DNA from 4 places in the Pseudarthrobacter sp. 1G09 genome. Region 4 is predicted to be linked to each of the others. Evidence: riboswitches for the same ligand, from Rfam matches in the RefSeq annotation. Region 4 holds a riboswitch; each other region holds the start of a gene.

Region 1 (7,445 bases), 320 kb from region 4:
CCGCGGACCCGGCGTCGTATTCCTCAAGGGGAACGGAACCCTGCGCCCAGGCCTGAAGTACCGGTTCAACGATCCGCCAGCAATCCTCGGCGGTGTCACCCCGCACGGACAGCAACGGGTCCCCGGTCAGCACACCTTCAAGGACCTCACCGTAGGGGAGGAGGTCGGAGGCGCTCAGCTCCGCTTCGAGGGTGACCCGGCCAAGGCTGAAGATGTTTCCGGGGCCGTTGACGTCAACATCGAACTCAAGGGTGTCCGGCCCGAATCCGATCCTCAGCTGGTTCGGCGAGTCGACGCCCGTGAAGCCCTGCGGCAGGTGCGGCACCGGAAGGAAAGTGATGACAGCCTCCTTCCGCTTCTTGCCCAGCGCCTTGCCGGACCGGAGGATGAAGGGAATGCCGCTCCAGCGCCAGTTGTCTATTCCAATCCGGATCTCAGCCAAAGTCTCTGTGCCGCGGTCCGCGTCCACACCGTCCTCGCGGGCATAATCCGGTACCGTTTTGCCTCCCACCTTGCCCGCTCCATAGCGTGCCCGCCGGGTGGAATCGGTAAACGGCGGCTCCACACTCGCCGCGCGAAGGACGGCGGCGATGGCGTCGCGCAGGTCCCGCTCGCCCAGGGTTGCCGGCGGTTCGATGGCCAGGAGGGCCATCACCTGCAGGAGGTGGCTTTGGATCATGTCCCGCAGGGCGCCGGCGCCGTCGTAGTACCGTGCCCGGCCCTCCAGTGCGAGATCCTCGTCGAAGAAGATTTCCACCTTCTCCACGTGCCGACGGTTCCATACCGGCTCCAGGAAGTTGTTGGCGAAGCGCAGTCCCAGGATGTTCAGGACCGTGGCTTTTCCCAGGAAATGGTCCACGCGGTGGATGTGGTCCTCCGGAACCAGCCGTGCAAGCGTCCTGTTCAGGGACCGCGCCGATTCCTCGCTGGAGCCAAAGGGCTTCTCCATCACCAGCCGCGTCCCCGCGGGCACCTCCTCGGGCTGCAGCGCCTCACACGCCAGCTGGCTGATCCTGGGCGGCAGCGCGAAATAGACGGCGGTGGGGCCGTCGAGGTTTTCCAGCAGGGAAGCGAGGGCGCCGCCAGCTGTGACATCGAGCTGATGGTACGTCGTGTCCTTTTCCAGCGCGGCCAACGCGTCCTTGCCGTCCGGCCCCGCGGCCTCCGCAGCTGCGGCGAAGGAGGAGTGCACCCGTTCCCGCCACTGTTCCGGCGTCCAGGGATCGGATCCGGCGCCCACCAGGCGGAGGCCGTCCGCGCGGCCGGCGGCCACCAGGCGGGCCAGTCCCGGCAGGAGCAGCCGGCCCGTGAGGTCGCCGGAGGCGCCGAGGATGAGCAGGGTCTTGACAGTTGTTTGGCTCGTCATTTTGCCAGCATGCCATCTGGCGTGCCCGACTTGGTACCCTAGATAGTCGAGTCCCGATCATCTCCTGAAAGAAGTTCACGGCGCGTGTTCAATTCACTCTCTGACCGGTTGACAGCAACCTTCAAGAATCTCCGCGGCAAGGGCCGCCTGACGGAGGCCGACGTCGATGCCACCGTCCGGGAGATCCGCCGCGCCCTGCTGGACGCGGACGTTGCCGTTCCCGTGGTGCGGGAATTCACCAGCCGCGTGCGCGAACGGGCGCTGGGCGCCGAGGTATCAGCGGCGCTGAACCCCAGCCAGCAGATCGTCAAGATCGTCAACGAGGAACTCAAGGAGATCCTCGGCGGCGAGACCCGTCGCATCCGCCTGGCCAAGAACGGCCCCACCGTCATCATGCTTGCCGGCCTCCAGGGCGCGGGCAAGACCACCCTTGCGGGCAAGCTGTCCAAGTGGCTGAAGTCCCAGGGGCACAGCCCCATGCTGGTGGCGTGTGACCTGCAGCGGCCCAACGCCGTCACCCAGCTGCAGGTGGTAGGCCAGCGGGCCAACGTCCCTGTTTTCGCCCCGCACCCGGGAGCTACCTCCCAGGAGCTGGACCAGCCCGCCGGTGACCCGGTCGCCGTCGCCCGCGCCGGTGTGGAGGAAGCACGCCAGAAGCTTCATGACGTCGTCATCGTCGATACCGCCGGCCGCCTGGGCGTGGACGCGGACATGATGGAACAGGCCCGCCAGATCCGCCGTGCCATCGTCCCCAACGAAGTCCTCTTCGTCATCGACTCGATGATCGGCCAGGACGCCGTGAACACGGCCCTGGCGTTTGACGAGGGCGTCAACTTCACCGGCATCGTCCTGTCCAAGCTCGACGGCGACGCCCGCGGTGGTGCCGCGCTGTCCGTCTCCTCGGTCACCGGCAAGCCCGTCATGTTCGCGTCCACCGGTGAAGGCCTGGACGACTTCGAGTTGTTCCACCCGGACCGGATGGCCTCGCGCATCCTGGACATGGGTGACGTCCTTACACTCATCGAGCAGGCCGAAAAGTCCTGGGACAAAGACGAAGCTGCCCGGATGGCGAAGAAGTTCGCCGACCAGGAAGACTTCACCCTGGACGACTTCCTGGCCCAGATGCAGCAGATCCGCAACATGGGCTCCATGAAGAAGATGCTCATGATGATGCCCGGCGCCCAGAACATCCGCCAGCAGCTGGAGCAGTTCGACGAACGCGAGATCGACCGCGTTGAAGCAATCGTCCGGTCCATGACCCCGCACGAACGCGTTGCCCCCAAGATCATCAACGGTTCCCGCCGCGCCCGTATCGCCCGTGGGTCCGGTGTGCACGTCTCCGAGGTCAATGGTCTGCTGGAACGCTTCGCTCAGGCCCAGAAGATGATGAAGAAGATGGCCCAGGGTGGCATGCCCGGTATGCCAGGCATGCCCGGCCTCCCGGGTGCCGGCGGCGGTGCCCGGAAGAACGCGAAGAACGCGCCGAAGAAGAAGGCCCGGTCCGGAAACCCGGCCAAGGCCGCCCAGGAACGCAAGGACGCCGAAGCCCGGCGCGCCAACGCATCCAAGGCGCTGCCCACCGGGGCCTCCTTCGGCCAGCAGTCCGGTGACTTTGACCCGTCCCAGCTGAACCTGCCCAAGGGCTTCGACAAGTTCCTGGGCAACTAGGAACACGCCCGCCAAGTAGCGCCAAGTGCCGTTGGAAACGTCCCAACGACACTTGGCGCTGTTTCGTTAAGATGTCGGCGTCGTGGAATAGGGTTGGGGGATGTTCAAGCAGAGGGTAGTGTTCGTGCACGGCTCGGGGAGCTTCGGCGCCGCCGCCTGGCCCCGGCAGCACGGCATGGCATTGATGTATGATGCCCTGTTCCTCCGCCGGCACGGATACCACAGCACCGCCGAACCCCTGGAGTCCTCCTTTGCGGAGGACACGGCCATTGTGCTGCGTTCCCTGGGCGATGACGGGCGGGGTGCTGCCGGCGGACACGTGGTGGCCCATGCGCAGGGAGCCATTCCGGCCATGATGGCGGCCGTTGAGCGCCCGGACCTCGTGCATTCGCTGACCCTGGTGGAGCCGGCCTGTCTTTCCCTCACCGCGGAGCTGCCCGCAACAGCGGCCCACATCCGGATGATGAAGCCGCTGTTCGACGTCCGCCACCAACTCAGCGACGAGGACTTCCAGCGGGAGTTCGTCCGCCGCGTCTACGCCGCAGACCTGCACCAGCCAGCCACCCTCGAGGAGAGGCGCTCTGCCCGCCGGCTGCGGCTGCAGTCACCTTCATGGGAGGCGCCACTTCACATCGTTCCAGGAGTCCCCACCCTTGTCCTTACCGGGGGTTGGGAACCGCTGTACGAAGAAATTGCCGGGTATCTCCGGGAGACCGGTGCCCTGCACCGTGTCGCTGCCGGCGGGCACCGGCCCCACGACTCAGCTGACGGCAACCGGGCCATCCGGCAGTTCCTCGCGGAGGTCAGCCGGAGTGAACCGGCACGGGCGTCCTAAGCCCGCGCCGGCCACAGCAACCCGTCAGTCACCGCCGGCGGCAGGCTCAGCTTCCGGCCGGGACTTTCAGCTCGGGAAGGTACACCTTGCCGCCGGATTCCAGGAACTCCTGGCTCTTCTCCCGCATCCCGGATGCCGCTTCTGCTATCGCGGCCTGGGCCTCCGCTGACCCGTACTCGTTGCGGATGTCCTGGCTGATCCGCATCGAGCAGAACTTCGGCCCGCACATTGAGCAGAAGTGTGCCGTCTTGGCGGGCTCGGCCGGCAGCGTTTCATCATGGAACGCTTCGGCCGTCTCGGGGTCAAGCGAGAGCGCGAACTGGTCCCGCCAGCGGAACTCGAACCTGGCCTTGGACAACGCGTCGTCCCGTTCGTGCGCCCCGGGGTGGCCCTTGGCCAGGTCAGCGGCGTGCGCGGCGATCTTGTAGGTGATGACCCCGGTCTTCACGTCGTCCCTGTCGGGCAGTCCCAGATGCTCTTTGGGCGTTACGTAGCAAAGCATGGCGGTGCCGTAGCGGGCGATCTCGGTGGCGCCGATGGCTGATGTGATGTGGTCGTAGCCGGGAGCCACATCGGTGACCAGCGGCCCCAGCGTATAGAACGGCGCGCCCTTGCACAGTTCCTGCTGGCGCTCTACGTTCTCCCGCACCAGATGGAACGGGACATGGCCCGGCCCTTCCACCATGACCTGCACGTCATGCTTCCAGGCGCGCTCCGTGAGCTCGGCCAGTGTGTCCAGCTCCGCGAACTGCGCAGCGTCGTTGGCATCCGCGGTGGCCCCTGGGCGAAGGCCGTCACCCAGCGAGAACGCCACATCGTACCGGGCAAAGATTTCACACAGCTCATCGAAATGCGTGTACAGGAAATTTTCCTGGTGGTGCGCCAAGCACCATCCGGCCATGATCGACCCACCTCGGGACACGATGCCGGTGACCCTGTTGGCGGTCAGCGGCACGTAGCGTAGCAGGACGCCGGCATGGACAGTCATGTAGTCCACGCCCTGCTCGCACTGCTCGATGACGGTGTCGCGGAAGATCTCCCAGGTAAGGGCGTTGGCTTCGCCGTTGACCTTCTCCAGGGCCTGGTAGATGGGCACGGTGCCGATCGGCACGGGGGAGTTGCGGATGATCCATTCCCTGGTGGTGTGGATGTCGTCGCCCGTGGACAGGTCCATCACCGTATCGGCACCCCACCGCGTGGCCCACTGCAGCTTGTCCACCTCTTCCCTGATGGAACTGGTGACGGCGGAGTTGCCGATGTTGGCGTTGATCTTCACCAGGAAAGCCTTGCCGATGATCATCGGCTCGGACTCCGGATGGTTGATGTTGTTGGGGATGATGGCCCGTCCGGCCGCCACCTCACTCCGGACCAGTTCCGGGTCACAGTTTTCGCGCAGCGCCACGAACCGCATTTCCGGCGTCACCACGCCCTTCCGGGCATAGTGCATCTGGGTGACCGTCCGGCCGTCGACGGCGCGGCGGGGCACCGGGCGCCCGCCTTCCCACTCCGTGGAGGCGGCGCCGCGGCGTACGGCTGAGCGGCCGTCGTCGAGCAGGTTCCGTTCCCTTCCGCTGTACGCTTCCGTGTCAGCCCGCGCCTCAATCCATTCAAACCGGAAGGGGCTGAGGCCGCGCACGGGGTCGCTTCCCGGCCCCGCCGTCCGGTAGGTGCGGAAAGGGGCGTTAGGTTGCCCGTTGGGCGACGGCTCCAGCGCGATCTCCGTTACCGGGACACGGATCCCGTGCTCCGGATCATCGATATAGGCCAGTGAGTGCGACTTCAGGGACTGGGTGACCGGTGCTTCAGGCGTGGCTCCGGCAGCGTGGTTTTGGGCAGGGGGCAGCACTGTTTTTGGTGTATTCAAGGAATACTCACTTCCTTCGCCGGCATTACCCGGACAGGTTCGACGGTCGCAGGCCGCGTCAGCCCGATCTCAGCCCCTGCAGGGGCACCCGTGTGGTCAGGAACGAAGCTACCACACGCCCTGCAGGGACAAGTGCTAACGGCCCTGTCATATTTGCCGGTGCTAGCCTGACCGGGCAGGAAGAGGAGGCATTCATGCCATACATCATCGGTTTTAGCGGCACCGCCCTCACGGGACCGGACAGCGAAAGGCACGGCCTCTGGTCCGTGGACGGTCGCTTGACATTTACCCGCCCCGAGGCCGGTCCGGACGTTGTGCTCGACGGCTGGGTGCTGCCCGGCTTCGTCGACGCCCACTGCCACATCGGCCTGGGCCCTGGCGGGCCGGTGGACGCCGGCGAGGCCGAAGCCCAGGCCCGTGCCGACCTGGACTCAGGAACGCTGCTGATCCGGGACGCGGGATCGCCCGCCGACACCCGCTGGATGCAGGGTGGCCGCGACTTTCCGCTGCTGATTCGGGCGGGCAGGCACGTCGCCCGGACTCGCCGTTACCTCCGGGGCTTCGCCCACGAGGTCGAGCCTGAAGGGCTCGTGGAAGCTGTGCGCAAGCAAGCCCGCGACGGCGACGGCTGGGTCAAGCTCGTCGGGGACTGGATCGAGCGGAGCGCCGGTGACCTCGCACCCTCCTTCCCCGCCGGCGTCGTCCGCGATGCGATCAGTGCCGCACACGATGAAGGTGCCCGCGTCACCGCCCACTGCTTCGCGGAAGACACCCTGGACCAGATGCTCGACGCCGGGATCGACTGCATCGAACACGCCACCGGCCTGCTGCCCCGGCACCTGCCGCGGTTCGTGGAACAGGGTGTACCCATCGTTCCGACGCTGGTCAACATAGCTACGTTCCCTGATATTGCCGCCCAGGCCAGGCCCAAGTTTCCGGTGTACGCGGACCACATGCTGGCGCTTTGGGAACGACGGCTTGAACGCATAGGGGAGGCCTGGGAAGCCGGCGTGCAGATCTTCGCCGGAACGGACGCCGGCAGCGTGATCCGCCACGGCAGGATTGCGGACGAAATCCTTGCCCTGCACGCGGCCGGGTTGCCTGCAGCCGAGGCGCTCAACGCGGCCAGCTGGGCCGCCCGGGCCTGGCTGGGGGCTGAGGGGCTGGCAGAAGGGGCGCGGGCCGACGTCGTGCTGTTTCCGATCGATCCCCGGAGGACCCTGGACACCGTGGCGCACCCATCCCATGTGGTTTTGGGTGGCCGTGTGGTCCGCTAGGCACAACATCCACCCTGCACTTGGAATAAATTGAAGCTTCAAGTAATTTTAACTCATGACAGGCCGCCTCATCCGGACGGCCTCCAGTAGAGGGAGCGTTCAATGACTGCAGAAGCCACCAGCCAGGATCTTCTTCCTGCCGATCTCGCCATGGGCACCGTGATGCTCAAGGTCGGCAACATGAAGGTCATGACCGACTACTACCAGCGCGCACTGGGGCTCGAAGTGGTCGCTGAGCAGGATGGCGGCCTCTACCTCGGCCGCCTCGGCAAGCCGCTGGTCCATCTGGCCCCGGCCCCCGGCCTCACCATCCCCGGCAGGGGAGAAGCCGGCCTGTTCCACACGGCCCTCCTGTTCGAAGACCAGGCGGCGCTCGCCGCCACGGTGGCCACCGCAGCCCGGTTCGAGCCCCGCTCCTTCACGGGCAGCGCCGAC
Region 2 (7,445 bases), 1.2 Mb from region 4:
GTTGATGACGGGCTTGCCGGTGATCCTCAGGGTGGTGGTGCCCACGCCTTCGATGGTGACGCCCAGCATCTGCAGGTAGAAGCAGAGGTCCTGCACCATGTAGTTGGGGCTGGCGTTCCGGATGACCGTGGTGCCCTCACGGTGGGTGGCCGCCATGATGGCGTTTTCCGTGACGGTATCGCCGCGCTCGGTCAGGACGAAGGAGCGGTCCCGGGAATCAGCCGACGGCGCCTGGACGGCGTAGAAACCAGCCGTGGCTTCCACGGACAGGCCGAATTGCCGCAGGGCCTGCATGTGCGGCTCAACGGTGCGGGTGCCAAGGTCGCAGCCTCCCGCATAGGGAAGCCTGTACTCCGCGGACTCGTCCAGCAGGGGGCCCAGCAGCATGATGACGCTGCGGGTGCGCCGGGCAGCCTCCACGTCCATGGAATCGAGGTCCAGGACGGCGGGCCGGCGCAGGCGGAGGTCGGTGGCGTTGAGCCAGGTGCATTCCACCCCGATACTGGTGAGCACCTCCACGATCCGGTTGACCTCTTCGATCCGGGCGAGGCGGCGCAGGATGGTGGTGCCGCGGTTGATGAGGCTGGCACACAGGAGCGCAACTCCGGCGTTCTTGCTGCTGTTGACGTCAACCGAGCCGGACAGGGTGCGCCCGCCCTCCACTCGAAGGTGGGTCATCTGCGGTTTACCCACGTTGACGATGCTCCGGTCGAAGATGGTCTCGAGGCGCTGGATCATTTTCAGGCTCAGGTTCTGCTTGCCCTGTTCCATCCGGGCCACCGCACTCTGGCTGGTTCCCAGCTCGGCGGCCAGCTGGCCCTGGGTCCAGCCCTTCTCACTCCGGGCGTTCCTGAGCATGACGGCTACGTGTTCAGCGGTTTCCTGGATCATGCAGTGAATATATCATTTATGAGTTTTCTAAAGCCAATTCGGCGGGTTACAGCTCCATTAAGCCGCTTCTTTATCTTTTCTATGCGATAGAGCTGGTCCGCGGCGTTGCGTCTTGTCCTCTCCGTGATACCGCGGGAGACTGGAACATACGTTTCTTCAAGCAATAAACGGAGCCCCACATGCCCCGGACTCGAGCCCACCTGCCAGTGTTCAGGCTGGCATGGCTGCTGGTGGCAGCAGTACTTTTCACGTGCGCCGGGCCCGCGTGGGCTGATCCGACCAATTCCCCGGCAGGGCCGCAAGAGGGCAGCAGCAGCCAGTCCCTCCTCGGTAACGACGTTTCCTGGCCACAGTGCGATGCGGAATTGCCGCAGGACCGGGCGTTCGCCATCGTGGGGGTCAATAACGGTTTGGCCAACAACACCAACCCCTGCCTTCAGGAACAGCTCGAATGGGCCGAATCGTCATCCGGGGCAGTAGCCTCGCAGCCCAAGGCGCAGCTGTACATCAATACTGCCAATCCCGGGCGGGCCGGTTCCTGGTGGCCGGTCAGCGACGAATACCCCACCGGTTCGAAGGTGCACAACCCGTACGGCTCCTGCAAGGCAGGGGACTACGGCACGGCCTGCGCCTACATGTACGGCTACGCCAAGGCCTTCGACGCTGCCTACGTCCGCGGAGTGACGGACCCTGAGGACTACATCTGGTGGCTGGATGTGGAAACCGAAAACACGTGGTCCAGCAGCAAGGATGCCAACCGCACCGTTTTGGAAGGCATGACGGATTTCTTCCACAGCATCGACGCAGCAGGCGTGGGGATCTACTCCACCGGCCAGCAGTGGCACAGGATTGTGGGGAGCGTCAGCAGTTCCAGTAACCTCTACCCGTTGCCCAGCTGGCTGGCGGGATCCCGCAATGCAGCTTCAGCGGCCACCGCATGTTCGAAGTCCCCGCTGACCGGCGGCGGCAAAGTGGTGCTGACGCAGTTCATCCACGCCGGGCTGGATTACAACCACGCCTGCACCTAGCGGGTCAGTTCCCGGCCCACACCATGTTCCAGGTGCCGGCTGACACCGCCGCCGTGACGGCCAGGCCGGCCATTACCAGGCCAGCTGCCAGGACCCACACATCCAGCAGCGTGTAGGTGGATTCACGGGCCCACGTGCGTGGCCCGCCCCCGAAACCACGCGCTTCCATGGTGACCGCAAGCCTTGACGCCCGCCTGATCGCCTGGACCAGCAGCCCGAAGCTCTGCCCCAGGGTGGCCTTCACCCGCTGCAGCACGCTGCCGCGCGAGCCAACTCCCCGGGCCCGCCGGGCCATGCCGATGGTCTGCCATTCCTCGGCCATCAGCCCCACGAGGCGCATCGCAGCCAGGGTGCCCAGGACGAACCGGTGCGGCAGCCGGGCCTTCTGCGCCAGCGCATCTGCGAGATCGGTGGGGTCCGTGCAGCTCACCAGGAGTATTGCGGGCAACGCGATGGCCAGGCCGCGCAGCAGGAAACCCACGCCGGTCTCCAGCGAGCCCTCGCTCATGGTCCAGATGCCGGCGTCGATCAGTGTCCTGCCGCTGTCCGGCGCCAGGATGGAGGTGCTCCACCCGCCCACGGCGGCAGCAAGGATCAGCGGCCAGCCGCGTTGCCACAGCAGCCCCAGCGTGAGCCCGGCAAGCGGGAACAGGAGCAGTTCGAAGAACAGCGCCACGGACGCGGACACCCAGTCGATGGACAGCGCCAGGACCACGGTGATGAGCACGACGGCGGCCAGCTTGCTCAGCGGGTTGGCGCGGGCCAGGAGCGCAGCGTTTCCGCGGAGGTTCAGTTCCTGCCTCATGGCGCCACCGCTTCCGCCGCTGCAAGTTTGAGTTCCGTGCCACCAAGGGCCGCGGTGAACTCGGCGTCATGGGTCACGGACACCACTGCCGTTCCGGCGTCCAGGAGTTCGGAGAGGAACGATGCCAGCTCGGCCCAGGTATTGGCATCCTGGCCGAATGTGGGCTCGTCCAGGACCAGTACCTGCGGGCTTGCCGCCAGGACTGTGGCCACGGAAAGCCGCCGTTTTTCGCCGCCGGACAGGGTATACGGGTTGGCGTCCACCAGGTGGGTGAGCCGCAACCGTTCCAGCAACTCGTCAACCCTGTCCTCACCGTGCCCAAGGTGCCGGGGCCCGAAGACCAGTTCGTCCAGGACCTTGCCGGTGACGAACTGGTGCTCGGGTTCCTGGAACACCGTGCCGATCCGCTCGATCAGCTGTTCCGCTTTCCACTGGTACGGGTTGATTCCGGCGCCGCGGCTGAGGTCCGTCGTCGCGGAGACCGTCCCCTTGACCGGTTCGAGGAGTCCGGCAAGGGTCAGCGCGAAGGTTGATTTCCCTGCGCCGTTGGGTCCGGTGACTGCGAGCGCCTGGCCGGCGCGGACCTGGGCAATAATGCCCTCCTGGACGGGCACCGGCGGAACTTTCCGGAAGCCTTTGCGGCGCGGGCGTTGCCGGGAGACGGCCAGGTTTTCCGCGGCCAGCAGGAGTCCTCCGGCCCCGGTGGCCTGTTCCGCGGCCCGCCCGCGGGTGGAGGGTACATACCCGGGAACCCATACACCGGCTGCCGTCAGCATGGTCCGCGCTTCGTCCAGCACCCGGTCCGGCGGGCCGTCAAGGAGCACCGCAGGGTTGGTGCCGCTGCCGGGCTGCAGCACCACGATCCGGTCCACCAGGTCCTTCCACACGGACACCCGGTGCTCCACCACCACCAGCGTGGCGCCGGTCTTGTCGAGGCAGCGGGCCACGGCGTCCCGGACTTCGAGCACACCAGCCGGGTCCAGGTTGGCGGTGGGTTCATCGAGCAGGATCAGCCCGGGCCGCATCGCGAGGATGCCTGCAAGCGCCAGCCGCTGTTTCTGCCCGCCGGACAGGGCCGACGTCGGGTGGTCCAGCGGCAGGTGGGACAGCCCGACGTCGGCCAGCGCCTCGTGCACGCGCGGCCAGATGGCATCGCGGGGCACGGCGAGGTTTTCGGCGCCGAAGGCGACGTCGTCGCCTACCCGGGAGAGGACCACCTGGGTCTCGGGATCCTGCTGCATGAGGCCGGCTCGGCCCCGCTGGCCGCGGGGGGAGCCGCCGTCAACCAGCAACGAACCGTTCTCGTCGGACTCGCCTGCCTCGCCGTCGTCGTCCGCATCGCCCAGTACCCCGGCGAGCGCATGGAGGAGCGTCGACTTGCCTGCCCCGGACGGGCCAAGCAGGAGTACCCGCTCACCCGGGCTGATGTGGAGGTCGAGGGCGTGAACGGCCGGTGTGGTGCGGCCCGCATGCCGCCAGCCCCAGCCGCGCGCGATGACCGTGGCCGGCCGCACCGTTTGGGGTGCGGCCGCGTGGGATGGTGCCGGCATCAGGAGAAGACGGGCTCCGTAGCGGCCTTCCGGGATGCAAAAGAGCTCAGCACGCCGGTCCGGGCAAGGCCACGGGTGGCGATCCAGGCCAGGGCGCCGGCGATGATGGCCCCGGAAACAACGGTGAAGGCGATGTACGCGAGCTTGTCACCGCCCGAGTAGGCGATGTTCCAGCCCCACGGCGCGAAGGAATCGTTCAGGCCACAGAAGAGGCCCGCCGCGGCACCGGCCAGCAGGGAGACCGGGAGGTTGAATTTCCGGTAGACGAAGATGGCGAAAATGATCTCGGCACCCAGGCCCTGGACGAACCCGGAGAACAACACGGAGGCGCCGTACTGGGAGCCCATGAGCAGCTCGCCGGTGGCGGCGACTGTTTCGCAGAACAGGGCAGCTCCGGGCTTGCGGATGATGAGCATGCCCAGGACCGCCGGGATCATCCAGCCGCCGGCCAGGAGGCCGGTGAGGGGCGGGTAGGCTGCGTTCATCGGCGCGGAAATTGCGGCGGTTCCCTGGGACCAGGCCCAGAAGATGACGCCGCCGGCGATGGCGATCAGGGCCGCCACCACAATGTCCACGACGCGCCAGGACTTGCTGGCGGGCTTTTTGATTGCTGAAGTAGTCATGTGATCCTCCTGGAAACAGGAGGGGAAAGTGGACGTGGGTGCCGGCTGCTGCCGCCATTTCCCGCGCACTTCGAGAACTCGACTCCCTTGCGCCGGTACTAACCGGATCAGGTTCGAGGGTCTGCGGCTGTCCGCACTCTCAGCGCCCACCTGCGTTTCCCGGCTGGTGCCGGGGCCGATGGCGGCGCTCCCCTGTCGTAAATGTGTTGTTGATGATGCTGTGGATGTCTTGCGTTTGAATGTTTAGCGCCCTTCCAGGCGTGCTCAAGTTTACACCTGGAGAGCGGTAGATTGTGGGCCATGACCGCCAAACCGCCAGATGTGACTGAGTACGATCCCGACTCCGCCGATGCCCAGCCGGAGGGCTCGCTCCAGGCCCTGATCGGCCGGATTGAGGCGGAGATCCGGGAACTGCAGTTCCCCGGCTTTTCGCCGGATGACGCCCTTAACCTTGGCCTGCTCCTGGTGGAGCTCGGCAAGGAGCGGAATCTTCCCATCGCCATCGACATCACCAAGGGCGAGCAGGTCCTTTTCCATGTTGCGCTCCCCGGAGCCACCCCGGACAACGAACACTGGGTCCGCGCGAAGCAGCGTACGGCCGCCCGCTACGAGGTGCCGTCATTGCTGGTGGGCCTGCGCGGCCGGGCCCGTGGCGGGAGGATCGAGGACAATGCGTGGTTCGACCAGTCCCGTTATGCCGCGCACGGCGGTGCATTCCCGGTCTACGTCCCGGGCGTAGGAGCGGTTGCCACGGTGACCGTGTCCGGGCTGCCCCAGGTAGCAGACCACGATTTGGTGGTGGAAGCGATGCGCGGGGCGCTGGGTACTTCGGGGACGGCGGCCGAAGGCTAAACAACCCTATTGCAGGGGCAGGGAAGCCGGGGTTCAACCACCGGGCATCCGGGCGACCCGGAGACAAATAGGGAAGCTTGTTTATTTTTTATTAGTAACCATGCTTACTATGTTTGTTACCGGCAACCCCAGGAGTACAGGACGTGGCAGCAAGCACCCTAAACCGGGCTGCCCGTTCAGGGCTGCAATGGGCCTCGCTTTCCGCAGGCATCCTGCTCCTGGCTGCGGGTGTGCTCGGGTTCATCCCGGGCGTCACGCACAACCTCCACCACCTCGGTTTTGCCGGGCCCGGCTCGGGCGCCGAACTCTTCGGCACCTTCCAGGTATCCGTGCTCCACAACCTGCTGCACGGGGCATTCGGAGCCTCAGGAATCCTGATGTGCCGGACCCACCGGCACGCCCGCAGCTTCTTTATATACGGCGGCGTGGCCCACCTTGCCCTCTGGGTCTACGGACTGCTGGTGGCCGATGACACCCCGGCCAACTTCCTTCCGGCCAACCACCCGGACAACGTCCTGCACCTCAGCCTCGGACTGGGCATGGTTTTTCTTGCCGTCCTGCTGTCGCCGCGCACCCCGACAGCCACCGCACCCGATCGAGAGCATCATCAAGGAGCACCATGAAATTCCCCGCCCCTAGAGGACCCGTCAGCAGCGCCTTGCTCGGCGTCCTGTCCGGACGCCCGGAGGACGCTGCCGAGGACCTGGATCTCCTCCACCGGCTCGCCGCCGCGCAGTTGGCGAAGACCACGGACATCATCGGCGATGACGACCTTCAGCTGGCCCTCTTTTGCCTGTACGAGCTGCACTACTCCGGCCTGGGCGGCGTGACTGACGAGTGGGAGTGGGAACCGGACCTCCTGCGGGTCCGGAGGCTGCTCGAAAAACCGTTCGAAGCCGCACTGCGCTCCGCCGCCCACGAAGCGGTGGCAGGCCTGGAATTCCAGCCGGCGGACAATCCGACGAGTGACCAGGTAGCCGATGTGCTGTTCACCCTGGCATCCGCCGATACCGGACCCAGCGTCTCCCGGTACGTCGCCCGCAAGGCCAGCCTGGACCAGCTCAAGGAATTCCTGATCCACAAGTCGATCTACCAGCTGAAGGAAGCCGACCCGCACACGTGGGCGATCCCGCGGCTGGCAGGCCGGCCCAAGGCGGCCCTCGTCGAAATCCAGGCTGATGAGTACGGCGGTGGCCGTCCCGAGCGCATGCACAGCGCACTCTTCGCCCGCAGCATGCGCGGCCTGGGCCTGGACGACCGCTACGGGGCCTACATTGACACCGTTCCCGCCATATCCCTGGCTGCGGTGAACCTGATGTCCATGTGCGGACTGAACCGGCGGTTGCGCGGTGCCATCACGGGGCACCTGGCCATTTACGAGATGACCTCGTCGCAGCCCAACCGTTTTTACGCCAACGGCTTCCGCCGGCATGGCTTCGGCACTGATGTCACCCACTATTTCGATGAACACGTCGAAGCCGACGCCGTGCACGAGCAGATTGCCGGACGGGACCTCGCCGGAGGCCTCGTCGAAGCCGAACCTGCGCTGTTGGACGATGTCCTTTTCGGCGCTGCAGCGGCAATGGCCGTCGATGCCAGGATGTCCGTCCACCTGTTGGCCACCTGGGACAGCGGCCGGACCTCCCTGCGGGCATCAGTACCGGCCGCCGCATGACCAAGGAAGGGAGACGGATAT
Region 3 (7,445 bases), 410 kb from region 4:
CCCCAGCCGCCGTTGCGTCGGCCGGCAATGAGGATGCTCCCGCAGCCCCGGCCAAAACCGCCGCGCGCCGGCCCCGGGCCAAGAAGAAGGCAGACGCCGCCGAGCCGCTGCCGGCCTTCGCCACCGATGCAGACTCCACCGAATCCGGTGCGGCCGCTGACGCTGCCCCCGCCGAAGAATCGACTGCGGCCAGCGAAGTACCTGTGGAACCCACCGAGACCAAGCCGGTCCGCCGCCGCCGCGTTGCCACGAGGAAAGCTGCTCCTGCGGGCGACCCTGCAGAAACGCCGGCCCCTGCCCAGGAAGTGCCCGTCCCCGCTGCCTCGCTGGACGCTGAAACGGCGGACCAGGGCACCGTTGCCCGGGAGACGGCCGTAGAGGCAGCAGCAGAGGACCCCGCAGAACAGGAACCTACCGCCGGCGAAACCGCAGCCGAGGCCGCGCCGGAGCAGGCCCCCGGCACAGCAGCTGCCGCTGCAGCAGAAGAATCCGCGGCGACGCCGGCCGACGCCGCCGAAGGCACCGCGGCTGGCGAGGAACCTGGCGCGTTTGCCTCCCTGTTCCTTGAGCCCGGCTCGCCCACTTCCGTGCTTTTCCAGGCGCCGGACCTGAGCACCGTTGTCCGCCCCGCAACGCCCGCCGCAGCGGAACAGGTCGAGGACGAAGACGACGCCGAGGACAACGATTCCGAGGAATCCTCCGGCCGCCGCCGGCGCCGCAGCCGTGGCCGCCGGGGGCGCAGCCGGCTCGACGGGCGCGACGACTCCGGAACCGAAGGCTCCGAGGCGGATGACGCCGCCGACGAATCGGACGAGGAAGAAGCCGGTCCGGCCGAGGACGGCGTGACGTCCCGCCGTCGCCGCCGCCGCCGCCGTGGCGACCAGGACCTTGAACTGACGGGCGGGGGAGACGACGACCCGCCCAACACGGTCACCCGGGTCCGCGCCCCGCGTGCCGTGAGCGAACCCGCAGTGAACAACCGCGTCACGTCCGTCAAGGGTTCCACCCGCCTGGAAGCCAAGAAGCAGCGCCGCCGCGAATCACGCGATACCGGCCGCCGCCGTACCGTCATCACCGAAGCCGAGTTCCTGGCGCGCCGGGAATCGGTGGACCGGCAGATGATCGTCCGCCAGCGCGACGACAGAATCCAGATCGCCGTTCTCGAAGACGGCGTCCTGGCCGAGCACTTCGTGTCCAAGACCCAGCAGGACTCGCTGATTGGCAACGTGTACCTGGGCAAGGTCCAGAACGTCCTGCCGTCCATGGAAGCTGCCTTCGTGGACATCGGCCGCGGCCGCAACGCCGTCCTGTACGCCGGCGAGGTGAACTGGGAAGCCGTTAACCTTGAGGGCAAGCAACGCCGCATCGAGAACGCACTGAAGTCCGGCGACACCGTCCTGGTCCAGGTGACCAAGGACCCGGTGGGCCACAAGGGCGCACGCCTGACCAGCCAAATCTCCCTGCCCGGCCGCTACCTCGTCTACGTGCCCGGCGGCTCCATGACCGGCATCTCGCGGAAGCTGCCCGACGTCGAACGCAACCGCCTGAAGCGGATCCTCAAGGACCGCCTCCCGGAGCACGCCGGCGTGATTGTGCGGACAGCCGCGGAGGGTGCGTCCGAGGAAGAGCTGACGCACGACATCAACCGGCTCCGTGCCCAGTGGGAGGGCATCGAAAGCCAGTCGAAGTCCACCAAGATCCTCGCCCCGGAGCTGCTCTACGGCGAACCTGACCTCACCATCAAGGTGGTCCGCGACGTCTTCAACGAGGACTTCTCCAAGCTGATCGTCTCCGGCGAGGAAGCCTGGGACACCATCGAGGCGTACGTCACCTACGTCGCCCCGGACCTGGTGGGCCGCCTCGAGAAGTGGACCAAGGACCAGGACATCTTCAGTGCCTGGCGGATCGATGAGCAGATCCACAAGGCCCTGGAACGGAAGGTCTTCCTGCCCTCCGGCGGCTCGCTGGTGATTGACCGGACCGAAGCCATGACCGTGGTGGACGTCAACACCGGCAAGTTCACCGGCAGCGGCGGCAACCTGGAAGAGACAGTCACCAAGAACAACCTGGAAGCCGCAGAGGAAGTAGTACGCCAGCTCCGCCTCCGCGACATCGGCGGCATCATCGTCATCGACTTCATCGACATGGTCCTCGAGTCCAACCGGGATCTTGTCCTGCGGCGGATGGTGGAGTGCCTGGGCCGCGACCGCACCAAGCACCAGGTTGCCGAGGTCACCTCACTGGGCCTGGTCCAGATGACCCGCAAGCGCATGGGCACGGGGCTCCTTGAGGTCTTTGGCGAGCAGTGCGAGGCCTGCGCTGGCCGCGGCGTCGTCACCCATGACGACCCCGTAGAGCATCGCCGTGCCAACATCGTGGCAGCCGAGCAGCACGTCCACCGCTCAGACAACCGCTCCGATTCCCGCCCTAACGGCAACCGAAACGAGGGCAACCGAAGCGAGGGCCAGCGCAGTGAAGGCCAGCGCAATGAGGGCCAGCGCACCGACGCCAACCAGGAAGGTACCCGCGGCGAACGCAAGCGCCGCCGTGGACGTGGCGGCCAGCCGGTCGAACCGGCACCCGCACCCGCAACCGTCGCTGCCCACTCCGTCCAGCCGGACCCGCACGAGGCCGAACGCCATGCCAAGGCTGAAGCCACCAGGCTGGCCCTGGCCAACATTGCCGCTGCTGCCCACGCTGCACACCTGCACGATGACGAGGTAGCGGCCCGGCAGGCCCCCGTCCAGCAGGACGCGGGCGCAACGGAGAAGCACGACGACGGGACGCCGGCGCGCCCGGCAGCTGTCCTGACGTTCGGCGGCGAGAAGGTGGCACTGCCCTTCGTTGAGCACGCAGACGAGCACCAGGCCTCACCTGCGCTGTCGCTTGACCGGCTGGCCGAAGCGTTTGCCCACCTGGGCCAGCCGGCTTCGCCTGTTGGCAGCCAGTCACAGGAGTCCGGCACGGCCCAGGCCGCGCCGGCCACGCCCGAACCGGCGGAGGCAGCGGTTGCGGCACCCCAGCAGCCCGTTGCGGCTGCCGTCCCCGACCTGTCCCGGCAGCGCCGTCCGAGGCGTAACCGGAGTGCAAGCAGGGCGCAGGGCGCAGCCAACGAGACCTCCGTGGAACACCATGAGAATGTCCCGTCGGCCAGCGAAGGCCACTCCCATGCCGCCAAGGCGCCCCAGCCTGCCGCGCCGGTAGAACCGACAGCCAAAGCGGATGCGCCCATCATCCTTGGCGTAGGGGTTCCTGCTTCCGAGCTCTGACCCGACCCATTAACGGCAGATGCCCGGCCCTCCACTCCTGTGGTGGGGCCGGGCATCTGCCGTTAATGGGGGAACGGTCCTCGGCAGCGCACTTAACAGGTGCAGTCACCTTTCGGTTGACTGCCGTCCAGCGGCTAGGCTGGGGAACTGACACGGGGTGCCGCGCACCAGGCCCGGCTGAGATCCACACCCGTTGAACCTGTCCGGTTAGTACCGGCGAAGGGATGTCTCTTTTGTCTTCGACCCTTGCCATGCCTGCAGCCACCCCGCTCCCGAATCCCTCCGCAACCGTAATGCCGGCTGCCGGACGGGACGTGCCCCGGGTCCTTGCCATCGCGGGCTCGGACCCTTCCGGAGGGGCCGGCATCCAGGCGGACCTCAAAAGCATCGCGGCCCACGGCGGTTACGGCATGGCCGCCATCACTGCCCTCACGGCCCAGAACACCCGCGGGGTGAACGCCGTCCATGTTCCTCCGGCATCCTTTTTGGCACAGCAGCTGGCGGCCATCAGCGACGACATCCACGTGGACGCCGTCAAGATCGGCATGCTGGGCGACGCCGAGGTGATCGCCGCCGTGCGCACCTGGCTGGAGAAGGTGCGCCCCGCCGTCGTGGTCCTGGACCCGGTCATGGTTGCCACCAGCGGAGACCGGCTATTGCAGGAGAGCGCCGAAGCTGCCCTCCGCAACCTGGTGCCGCTGGCCCACCTGGTCACCCCCAACCTGGCCGAGCTGGCCATGCTCCTGGAAGAGGACGTACAGGACACGTGGGAGGCAGCCCTGGAACAAGGCAGGCGGCTTTCTGATGCCACCGGTGCTGCCGTGCTGGTCAAGGGCGGCCACCTGCAGGGCAGCAGCTGCCCGGACGCCTTGGTTGGTCCGGCCGGCATGCTGTCCGCGGACGTCGTCGAAATCCCGGGGGAGCGGGTGGCAACGCGCAACAGCCACGGCACAGGCTGTTCCCTGTCCTCCGCCATGGCCACGGTCCAGGCGCAGGTAGGCGACTGGGAAGTGGCTCTAAGGGAAGTGAAGCGCTGGCTTGCGGGGGCACTGGCGGCATCTGCCGTGCTGGAGGTGGGAACCGGTAACGGGCCCGTCCACCATTTCCACCACCTCCGCCAGCCGCTGCGGCCTGGCGAGTTCACGGCGCAGCTGGGGAAAGTTGCCGACGCCCACCTTGAGTCGATCTACGCCCTGGACTTCATCCAGGCCCTGGCCACGGGGACACTTCCGGAAAGCCAGTTCGCGTATTACCTCGCGCAGGATGCCATTTACCTGAACGGGTATTCGCGCGTCCTCGCCCGGGCCAGCGCGCTGGCTTCCACGGAAGCCGAGCAGCTGTTCTGGGCGGCGTCGGCCCAGCAGTGCCTCGAAGTGGAGTCGGAACTGCACCGGTCCTGGCTCAGCACCCGCACTGTCCGTCCCGAACTGGGGCCCGTCACCAAGGCCTACGTGGACCACCTGACCGCCGCTTCGGCGTCGGGCAGCTATGCAGTCCTGGCAGCAGCTGTCCTGCCGTGCTTCTGGCTGTACGCGGACGCCGGGAAGACGCTCCGTGCCCGGTTCCTCGCCGACGGGGAACCGGCAGGCCACCCCTACGCCGGCTGGCTCCGCACCTATGCCGACGAGGATTTCGCGGAGGCAACGCGCCGGGCCATCGCCGTGGTGGACGAAGCCGCACGCAAGGCCTCCGATGACGAGCGGCACGCCATGGTGACCGCCTTCGGGCAGTCCTGCCGGCTGGAAGTGGAGTTCTTCGACGCGCCGCGGCTCCACGCCTGAACCTGCCCGGGCCGTGCTGCCGGTACTATGGTGTGGCACGGCCCCGGTGGCGGACGATGTCTGTGGTTCCTATCACAGCCGACCCGCCGGAGCCAGCCTCATTTGCGGCCGGAGACGGAATTAGCGTATTCTGGATCTTCGGTGCTTACGCCAACACTTGGGTTATGACCCCGGGAACATGCCAGCGTGGAAAACACAAGGCAGTCCTGCGGGATAACTCATGGAGACCTTCGGGGAATCCACGGCGTTGAGGCACAGCGGGAACCCAGCCAAACAGTGCAACGGGTGCCGCACGCAATTTTAGTTATAAACGTCGAGAGAAGTGAGTTCCCAAGTGGTGTACGCGATTGTCCGCGCAGGCGGCCGCCAAGAGAAGGTTTCCGTTGGAGACTTCGTTACCCTGAACCGCGTCGCCGGTGGGGCTGGCAGCACCATCGAGCTGCCCGCACTGCTCCTGGTTGATGGTGACAAGATCACCACTGCCGCTGCTGACCTGGCCAAGGTGACCGTTACGGCTGAAATCCTCCAGGACCTCCGTGGTCCTAAGATTGTCATCCAGAAGTTCAAGAACAAGACCGGTTACAAGAAGCGCCAGGGTCACCGTCAGGAACTGACCAAGGTCAAGATCACTGGCATCAAGTAACCACCGGTTACTGTTCAGGTTTTCAGCAGATTCCCCAGAATTTAAAGGCAGGCATTTCAGATGGCACATAAAAAGGGCGCGAGCTCCACTCGCAACGGTCGTGACTCCAACGCACAGTACCTCGGCGTCAAGCGCTTCGGCGGCCAGGTAGTTTCCGCCGGCGAGATCATTGTCCGCCAGCGTGGCACCCACTTCCACCCGGGCGCCGGCGTTGGCCGTGGCGGCGACGACACCCTGTTCGCACTGACCCCGGGCGCCGTTGAATTCGGTACCCGCCGCGGTCGTCGCGTCGTCAACATCGTTGCTGCTGCAGCTGCAGAGTAACAAAAAGTTCTGAAGCGGTGGAGCGGGCCAGTTGGCCCGCTCCACTGTTCTTTTAAGCGCATTACAATCGATAGGGCGTCCATGGGCGCCCACACGACACTGAGGAGATTTACGTGGCCAGCTTTGTAGACCGGGTAGTACTGCACGTATCCGGCGGTACCGGCGGCCACGGTTGCGTCTCCGTCCACCGTGAGAAGTTCAAGCCCCTCGGCGGGCCTGATGGCGGCAACGGCGGCAACGGCGGCGACGTCATCCTTCGCGTGGACCACCAGACCACCACCCTCCTCGACTACCACCACGCCCCGCACCGGCACGCCACCAATGGCGGTCCCGGCATGGGCGACTGGCGCGGCGGCAAGAACGGCGAAACCCTGATCCTGCCTGTCCCCGACGGCACCGTGGTGAAGTCCAAGGACGGCACCGTCCTGGCGGACCTGGTGGGGGCGGGCGCGGAGTACATCGCCGCCGCCGGCGGGCCCGGCGGGCTGGGCAACGCTGCCCTTTCCTCCCAGAAGCGCCGCGCACCAGGCTTCGCCCTGCTCGGCATCGAGGGCGAATCCAGCGACATCGTCCTTGAGCTGAAGTCCATCGCAGACATCGCACTGGTGGGATTCCCGTCTGCCGGCAAGTCCAGCCTCATCGCCGCCATGTCCGCCGCGCGCCCCAAGATCGCCGACTACCCGTTCACCACCCTCATCCCCAACCTGGGTGTGGTCCAGGCGGGCGAAGTCCGGTTCACCATTGCGGACGTCCCGGGACTTATCGAAGGTGCCAGCGAAGGCAAGGGCCTCGGCCACAACTTCCTGCGGCACGTGGAACGCTGCGCCGCCTTGGTGCACGTCCTGGACTGCGGCACGCTCGAATCCGAACGCGATCCCCTTTCTGACCTCTCCATCATCGAGACCGAGCTTGAAAAGTACGCGGTGGACATGAGCTACGCCGGCCAGGACGGCGAAGTGGTCCCGCTGAACCACCGGCCCCGCCTCGTGGCACTGAACAAAGTGGACCTGCCGGACGGCAAGGACATGGCTGAATTCGTTCGCCCTGAGCTGGAGTCCCGCGGATACCGGGTCTTCGAGGTCTCGGCCACCAGCCACGAGGGCCTGCGCCAGCTCGGCTTTGCCATGGCCGAGATCGTCAAGGCGGCACGGGATGCCGTAGAAGCCGCTCCGCCGAAGGTTACCCCCACAGTGCTGCGTCCGCGCGCCGTCAACGAAACCGGATTCCGGATCCGCCGCGAGGAGAAGGCACACGAGCCGCTCTTCCGCGTCCTCGGCGACAAGCCCGTCCGCTGGGTTAAGCAGACAGACTTCACCAACGAAGAGGCCATCGGCTACCTTGCCGACCGGCTCGCCAGGCTGGGTGTGGAAACCGAGCTGTTCAAGATGGGCGCCACGCCGGGCGACACCGTGGTGATCGGTGAAGACG
Region 4 (7,445 bases):
GATCGATGCGGGGCTGGCGGGACTGGAGGTCGATCACCGCGACAACCCTGAGGAAGGCCGCAGCTTCCTGCGCCGCCTGGCCGCGGAGAACAACCTGCTAATCACCGGGTCCTCGGACTACCACGGCACGGGCAAGCCGAACCTGCTCGGCGAAAACCTGACCGCACCGGACGTGCTGGCGCGGATCGAAGAGCTGGGTTCGGGAACCGCCGTGGTCCGTCCCTGATCCCTGCCCACCTTCCCAACCGGGTAGCAGCAGATGCCGTTTTGGAGGCTCAAAACGACATCCAGTGCTACCTACTTGGGTGGGAAGGACGCAAAGGTCGCGTGGGCACCCAGCCGCTTGGCCATGATGTCCACGGCCGGCTGGTTCTGGTCCACGCACACGAACCTGCGGCCCAGCTTGGCCGCCACCGCACCGAGGGTTCCGGAGCCGGCGAAGAAGTCCAGGCACCAGTCGCCGGGCCGGCTGGACGCTGAGACGACACGGCGGATGAGACCCTCAGGCTTCTGCGTGGGGTAGCCCGTCTTCTCCTTGCCGGTGGGCGAAACAATGGTGTGCCACCAGACGTCGGTGGGCAGTTTGCCCAACTCGCGCTTGGCCGGGGTGACAAGGCCCGGCGCCATGTACGGCTCCCGGTCCACCTCGGCGTTGTCGAAGTGGTACTTGGACGGGTTCTTGACGTACACCAGGATGTTGTCGTGCTTGGTGGGCCAACGGTTCCTGGCGCGGGCGCCGTAGTCGTAGGCCCAGATGATCTCGTTCAGGAAGCATTCGCGGCCGAAGATGGCGTCCAGCATGACCTTGGCATAATGCACCTCGCGGTAATCCAGGTGGAGGTACAGCGTGCCGTCGTCGGCCAGCAGCCGCCAGGCTTCCACCAGGCGCGGCTCCAGGAAGGACCAATAATCGCTGAAGGCGTCGTCGTAGCGGTGCAGGGCGCCCTTGATGGTGTCGTAGGAGCGGCCCTTGAAGCCCACACGGTCACCGCTGCCGCCGGCGTTGGCAACCATGCGGGTTTCCTGCCGGCTTTGCGCCCGGCCCGTGTTGAAGGGCGGGTCCACGTAGATCAGCGTGAAGGCGCCGTCCGGCAGCGTGGGGAGGTACTGCGCGTTATCCGCGTGCACCACCAGGCTGCCGCCGTCCGGCGCCCAAACAGTGTTCGTCATTCCGTCAGGTCAGCCCTCGGTGCTGCCGGGCTGGGTGCCCTTGTCTGCACCGGCCACTACCTCGCCGTTGCGGCGCCGGGTACGCGTGCGGGGGCGGCGGGTGCGCGAAGACTTTTCAGCGTCGGAGGCGGCTGCCGCTTCCGGACCGGCGGCCGGGGCTGCGGGGGTTTCGGCAGCATCAGAGGACGTACGACGACGGCGCTCACCAGAGCGGCCTGCTTCCGGGCTGCGTCCGTCGCGTCCGCCCGAACGCGACCGGCCGCGGCCTTCACGGTCCCGGCCATCGTTTCCGCGGCTTTCCCGGCTGTTCTTCTTGCCGGTTTCACCCAGGTCCTCGAGGACCTCGGCGTCGACGCCCGCGAGGGTGCGCTTGTTGCGGGGCAAACGGCCCTTGGTTCCCTCGGGGATGTCCAGCTCTTCGTAGAGGTGCGGGGAGGAGGAGTACGTCTCCACCGGCTCAGGCACGCTCAGGCCGAGTGCCTTGTTGATCAGGCCCCACCGGGGCATGTCGTCCCAGTCCACGAAGGTCACAGCCGTGCCCTTGTTGCCGGCGCGGCCGGTACGGCCCACCCGGTGCAGATAGATCTTCTCGTCCTCGACGCACTGGTAGTTGATCACGTGCGTGACGTCATCCACGTCGATGCCACGGGCAGCAACGTCGGTTGCCACCAGGACGTCCACCTTGTTGTTGCGGAACGCGCGCAGGGCCTGCTCGCGTGCACCCTGGCCCAGGTCGCCGTGGATTGCTGCGGCCGCAAAGCCGCGGTCCACCAGTTCCTCTGCCACCTTGGCTGCGGTGCGCTTGGTCTTGGTGAAGATGATGGTACGGCCGCGGCCGCGGGCCTGCAGGATCCGGGCAACAACCTCGATCTTGTCCATGCTGTGGGCACGGTAGATCAACTGCCGGATGTCCCGCTTGGTCAGGCCCTCGTCATCGGGGTCAGCGGCGCGGATGTGCGTGGGCTGGGTCATGTACCGGCGTGCCATGGCGATGACCGGGCCGGGCATTGTGGCGGAGAAGAGGAGCGTCTGGCGGACGGCAGGGGTGCCGGCGATCAGGGTCTCAACGTCAGGCAGGAAGCCGAGGTCCAGCATTTCGTCGGCCTCGTCAAGGATGACGATGCGGACGTTCTTCAGGCTCAGGTGTTTCTGCTTATAGAGGTCAATCAGGCGGCCGGGGGTGCCCACCACAATCTCGACGCCCTTCTGCAGGGCATCGACCTGGGGCTCGTAGGCGCGGCCACCGTAGATGGTGGCGATGCGTGCGTTGCGTTTGCGGGAAGCGGTTTCGAGGTCGCTTGCCACCTGCACCGCGAGCTCGCGGGTCGGCACAATCACCAAGGCCTGCGGAGCGCCCGGGACGGGCAGCTTGTCGAAGCCGGCATCGTCGCGGCCCACAACACGCTGGAGCGCCGGGATACCAAAACCGAGGGTCTTTCCGGTACCGGTCTTGGCCTGGCCGATGATGTCGTGGCCTGACAGTGCGACGGGCAGCGTCATTGCCTGGATGGGGAAGGGGTGGGTGATCCCGGCATCGGCCAAGGACTCAACAATGTCAGCACGGACGTTGTAGTCCGCAAAGGACTTCTCCGCAATTTCATGCGGCTTTTCGTCCGAGATAATGGTTTCTTCCGGCTCGATGGTCTCGGTGCCGGACTCATCGGACAGAAGCTGGTGGATATGCAATTCACTCACGGGGAGTTTCCTTATTCATTTGGGCAATCGCGCAGCGTGCTCAACAGACAGGCCGATGGGGCCGATCCGGAGCACGAACGAAGCGCGCAAGCAATTCCAGTGGAAGCCGATCGCGGGCTATCTAACGCTGGCACTGGCGACCAGCGGGTAAATCTCAAGATCGCGTAGGGGCGGGCTTGTTGGTTTCAGTTCAAGGAAATCAACGACCGGGCATCCATTTCTACCTTTTCAGTCTAGCCGCATCAGCCCGGAATCCCTGTTTCCGGGCCGTATGGAAGCCGGGACCGGATGACATCAGGCTCACTGAACCAGTTCGAAGTGCACTTCCCGGGCAGCGATATCCGACGACAGCAGGCGAACCCGGACCTTGGTGCCGGACTCAAGCTCACCCGCGCAGCGGGCCGTCACGGCAGGGTCGGCGATCTGGATGATCCCGGAGGAACCGTTCCCGTTGCTGTTCTTTCCGTTGCCATTCCCGTTGCCGGTGCCGTTGTTGCCGTTCCCGTTCCCGGAGCCGTTGTTCCCGTTTTTACCGTTGCCGTTCTCTTTCTGCGGCTTCGACCCCGAAATCACAATCGCGTCGAACTCCTGGCCGATGTGGTTGACCAGCAGGGCGGCCTCCACCGTATCCAGGGCCATGCGCTCCATCCGGGAGGCCAGCTGGTCGGAGCCCGCCATGATCTCAGGGAGGGTCGGCAGCGCATCCCGCACCCAGCCGGGGACAGTACCGCCGTTGCTCAACGCCTCGCAGGTCACCAGCACAAAGCGGTCCACCAGGCGGCGCAGCGGCGCAGTGGTGTGGGCATAGGCATCCCCGATGGCCGCCTGAACCGCGGCCTCCGGAACATTGCCGTCAAAGGCGGTGTAACCGGCGCCGCGGAAGAGCATGCCGGCCGAGTGCATGATGGCCAGCTGCCGGGGGTCCGTTGGGTCAAGGGTTCGCAGGTACTCCCCGTATCCCACCTCACCGTCCCAGGGTTTGCCCAGTGCCTCCGTCTGCAGCCGGAAATGATGCAGGGAACGCTCATCCGGCGGCGGCATGGTACGCAGGATCCCCACCTTGGCATCGAGCATGATCTTGGCGGCGGCCATCCCTGTCATCAGGGAAATCTGGGCGTTCCAGTCCTCCACCGGCAGCTGGGGCGCAGCCGCAATGCGGTAGCCGCCATCGGGCAGCTGGACGATCTCCTGGTCCGGCATGTTCAGGCTGGCGCCGTTCCGGGCGCGTTCCAAGCGGACACGCTTGAGCCCCACTTCCTTCAGCAGGACCAGAAGGGGAGAGGCAGTACCGGCGTCCAGGTCAGCCTGGGCACCCTTGTAGCTGAGTTTCGCGCGGCTTCGAACACGTGCCCGGCGGACACCGACGGACGTGACCCCGGCGTTGCCGTCGAGCCGGAAATCCCATACGAAGGCCGAGCAGTCCTGGTCCGGCAGGAGGCTGCCGGCGCCCTCACTGATGACTTCCGGGTGCAGCGGAATACGCCCGTCCGGGGCGTAGAACGTCTGGCCCCGGCGCCGGGTTTCGGCATCCAGGGGTCCGTCGGGGGCAACGAACGCGGGGACATCGGCGATGGCGTACAGGACGTGGTACCCGCCGTCGTCGTCCGTCTCGATGAAGAGGGCCTGGTCCAGGTCCGTGGACGACGCCGGATCGATGGTGACGAACTCCACCGCGGTCAGGTCGTAGTCCGGCAGGCGCAGCGCGGCCACCGCGGCCTCGGCGTCCTTGACCGCGTCACCGGGGTAGGGGCCCGGAAGTTCCAGCTCCGTCCGCAGCGCGGCCAGGGCCTCTTCCAGGGCATTGGTGCGCTCATGGACGTTGGGAGCCAGCCGATGATGTGACACGAAAGTCAGCCTAACCCCAAGTCATCCGATTACGCAGGGAATCGGTGCGGGGAGCGCTCCTGACGTGTTGCCGCGCACCGCCGTACGGTCGGGAAACCAGGTTGTGGGACGTCCGTAGCTTCAGGAAGCCCCGGCGTCCAGTGCAGACCGAAGCGAGGCAGCGGCAGCAGCGGGATCGGCAGCGTCGGTGATGGCGCGGACCACCACGATCCTTGACGCCCCGGCCGCGACCACCTGGTCCACGTTGGAGTGGTCGATCCCGCCGATCGCAAACCACGGCACGTCACTGGGCGCCTTCGCGGCCGCATACTTCACCAGCTCCAGGCCGACGGCGGCCCGGCCGGGTTTGGTGGGGGTGGCCCAGAGCGGGCCCACGCAGAAGTAGTCGAGGCCGGCAGGTCCTGCGGCGTCGGCCAGCGCGGCGTCCACCTGCTCCGGCGTGTGGCTTGACAGGCCGATGGCGGCGTTGCCGTTGAGCAGTGTCCTTGCGGCCGGTACCGGCAGGTCTTTCTGGCCCACGTGGAAAACGGGAGCACCGGAGAGGACCGCAATGTCCGCCCGGTCGTTGACGGCCCACAGCCGCCCGTGCCGCTGGGCTGATTCCTTGAGAATGGCCAGCAGGTCCAGCTCCTCTGCCGCCTCGATGGACTTGTCCCGCAGCTGGATGATGTCCACGCCGCCTTCGAACGCGGCGTCCACGAACCCGGCGAAGTCGCCCCGGCCGCGGCGCGCATCCGTGCAGAGGTAAAGGCGTGCGGCTTTCAGTGCGCCGTTACCCGCTGCGGTGGTGAAGGCATCGGTGCCGGGTGCTGCGGCGGGGGCAGGGGAGTGGGACACATTCATGGCTGCAAGCCTAGTTCCTCTAGACTTGCCTCGTACTGCGGGAGCCCGCGGCAGCTGTCACAAAGCGCCGGGCTGAGAGGGCGTCAGAGCCGACCGCTTGACCTGATCCGGTTAATACCGGCGTAGGGAAGGAGACACCATGGGCATCCCTAAAAGCCCTCCGGACACCATCGCAGAGCCAGCCGCTGTCCCGGCAATATCCGCCGACGTTGCAGTGATCGGCGGGGGCGTCATAGGCCATGGCATCGCCTGGGAAGCCACGCGCTCTGGCCGGTCCGTGGTGCTGATCGACGATGCACCGGGATCCGGAGCCAGCTGGGCGGCGGCAGGCATGCTGGCCCCCGTCAGCGAGCTGCATTACCAGGAGGAAGAGCTCCTGGGCCTCATGCTGGATGCATCGGAGCGTTGGCCGCAGTTCGCCGAGGACCTTACCCGCATGTCAGGCCGCGGTTCCGGATACCTGGCGACGCCGACACTCACCATTGGCGCCGACGCCGCCGACCGACGGGCACTGATGGACCTGCGCGGCGTGCAGCAGGCCAACGGACTCGCCGTGGAGCCCCTGACGGTCCGCGAGGCACGGCGGCGGGAACCGCTGCTCAGCCCCGCCATTGCCTGCGCACTCGATACCCCGGCAGACCACCAGGTGGATCCCCGGCGACTCGTGGGGTGCTTCCGGGCAGCCCTGGCCAACCACCTGCGTGCCGGCAGCGGCGTTGCCGGCACTGCGGTTGCCGGTGCGCTGGACGGATTCGCTGTGGCGGACAGGGCCGTGGCACTGGAGTGGGCGGACGGCGCGGTGGCCGGTGTCCGGCTGGCCGGAGGCGGACTGGTGCTCGCCGGCGAAACGGTGGTGGCCAACGGCATGGCGGCGGGTTCCCTCAATAACCTGCCGAGGGGACTCCGGTTACCTTTGCGCCCAGTGCACGGCGATATCCTTCGGCTGTCCGTCCCCCAGCACCTGCAGCCCTTGCTGACGTCCACCGTCCGCGGGCTGGTGCGCGGTGTGCCCGTCTACCTGGTTCCACGCGAGGACGGAACCGTGGTCATCGGCGCCACCCAGCGGGAGGACGCCCTGGTTGGGGCCGGCACTGCGTTCGGAGCCGTGCCGGCGAGTGCCGGATCCGGTGCAGTGCCCGCCAGTGCAGGACCGTCCAGCGCAGCACCGGCCAGCGCAGTGTCCGCTGGCGGCGTGTACCAGCTGCTTCGCGACGCCCAGGTGCTGGTGCCTGCGGTCGCAGAGCTGGAGCTGCTGGAATGCACGGCCCGGGCCCGCCCGGCCACCCCGGACAATGCCCCGCTGCTGGGCAGGGTGCCCGTGGACGGGGGAGATGGCAGTGCAGCGCATGTCAGCGGGCTCATCGTGGCCACAGGATTCTTCCGCCACGGAGTACTTCTCACCCCGGCCGCGGCCGCCATCTGCCGCGACCTGATGGACGGAAAGGCTGACCCCCGGTGGCAGCCGTTCCGTCCGGACCGCTTTTCCGGCCGGATCCCGGCCCCCAGCTTCAACATCAAGGAGACAGCATGAACATCACCCTGAACGGGGCATCCCGCACCGTGGCGGACGGTGCGTCCATCACGGCATTGGTCAGCGAGGTGACCGGACGCGCGCTTGCGGCCGACGGCCGGGCAACCGACGGACAAAGGCTGGGCGTGGCCGTAGCGCACAATTCCGAAGTGGTGCCGCGCAGCCAATGGCACGGCACCGCGCTCGCGGACGGAGACGACATCGAACTCGTTACCGCAGTACAGGGAGGCTGACACCATGATTGAAGCGAACACCGTTTCCGAATCGGCTGCCCTTACCTCCGCGGCGCCCGCCAGGCCTGACGCCCTCGTCATCGACGGCGTCGCCCTGGAGTCGAGGCTCATCATGGGGACGGGGGGTG

Evidence for each region. Region 4 has a riboswitch for thiamine pyrophosphate ahead of ACP3TD_RS13635 (FAD-dependent oxidoreductase). Riboswitches for the same ligand answer to the same signal wherever they lie in the genome.
Region 1: another riboswitch for thiamine pyrophosphate. It lies ahead of thiC (phosphomethylpyrimidine synthase ThiC); the one in region 4 lies ahead of ACP3TD_RS13635 (FAD-dependent oxidoreductase).
Region 2: another riboswitch for thiamine pyrophosphate. It lies ahead of ACP3TD_RS19185 (ECF transporter S component); the one in region 4 lies ahead of ACP3TD_RS13635 (FAD-dependent oxidoreductase).
Region 3: another riboswitch for thiamine pyrophosphate. It lies ahead of thiD (bifunctional hydroxymethylpyrimidine kinase/phosphomethylpyrimidine kinase); the one in region 4 lies ahead of ACP3TD_RS13635 (FAD-dependent oxidoreductase).

What each region holds. Positions count from the first base shown of each region.
Region 1 covers NZ_CP188306.1:2,653,637-2,661,081, reverse strand. Annotated here, with positions in the region: gene ACP3TD_RS12245 (glucose-6-phosphate dehydrogenase) at 1-1,366, opposite strand, end outside; gene ffh (signal recognition particle protein) at 1,451-3,034, shown strand; gene ACP3TD_RS12235 (alpha/beta fold hydrolase) at 3,135-3,869, shown strand; gene thiC (phosphomethylpyrimidine synthase ThiC) at 3,916-5,733, opposite strand; TPP riboswitch at 5,728-5,835, opposite strand; gene ACP3TD_RS12225 (amidohydrolase family protein) at 5,928-7,010, shown strand; gene ACP3TD_RS12220 (VOC family protein) at 7,113-7,445, shown strand, end outside.
Region 2 covers NZ_CP188306.1:4,154,827-4,162,271, forward strand. Annotated here, with positions in the region: gene ACP3TD_RS19165 (UDP-N-acetylglucosamine 1-carboxyvinyltransferase) at 1-891, opposite strand, end outside; gene ACP3TD_RS19170 (hypothetical protein) at 1,071-1,919, shown strand; gene ACP3TD_RS19175 (energy-coupling factor transporter transmembrane component T family protein) at 1,924-2,724, opposite strand; gene ACP3TD_RS19180 (ABC transporter ATP-binding protein) at 2,721-4,274, opposite strand; gene ACP3TD_RS19185 (ECF transporter S component) at 4,274-4,897, opposite strand; TPP riboswitch at 4,964-5,101, opposite strand; gene ACP3TD_RS19190 (heme-degrading domain-containing protein) at 5,198-5,749, shown strand; gene ACP3TD_RS19195 (DUF4383 domain-containing protein) at 5,893-6,372, shown strand; gene ACP3TD_RS19200 (iron-containing redox enzyme family protein) at 6,369-7,424, shown strand; gene ACP3TD_RS19205 (CDGSH iron-sulfur domain-containing protein) at 7,444-7,445, shown strand, end outside.
Region 3 covers NZ_CP188306.1:2,567,153-2,574,597, reverse strand. Annotated here, with positions in the region: gene ACP3TD_RS11810 (Rne/Rng family ribonuclease) at 1-3,269, shown strand, start outside; TPP riboswitch at 3,413-3,511, shown strand; gene thiD (bifunctional hydroxymethylpyrimidine kinase/phosphomethylpyrimidine kinase) at 3,521-5,050, shown strand; gene rplU (50S ribosomal protein L21) at 5,385-5,693, shown strand; gene rpmA (50S ribosomal protein L27) at 5,754-6,017, shown strand; gene obgE (GTPase ObgE) at 6,131-7,445, shown strand, end outside.
Region 4 covers NZ_CP188306.1:2,975,678-2,983,122, reverse strand. Annotated here, with positions in the region: gene ACP3TD_RS13660 (PHP domain-containing protein) at 1-226, shown strand, start outside; gene ACP3TD_RS13655 (DNA-methyltransferase) at 298-1,170, opposite strand; gene ACP3TD_RS13650 (DEAD/DEAH box helicase) at 1,180-2,865, opposite strand; gene ACP3TD_RS13645 (RNB domain-containing ribonuclease) at 3,166-4,710, opposite strand; gene thiE (thiamine phosphate synthase) at 4,831-5,553, opposite strand; TPP riboswitch at 5,581-5,699, shown strand; gene ACP3TD_RS13635 (FAD-dependent oxidoreductase) at 5,693-7,084, shown strand; gene thiS (sulfur carrier protein ThiS) at 7,081-7,317, shown strand; gene ACP3TD_RS13625 (thiazole synthase) at 7,322-7,445, shown strand, end outside.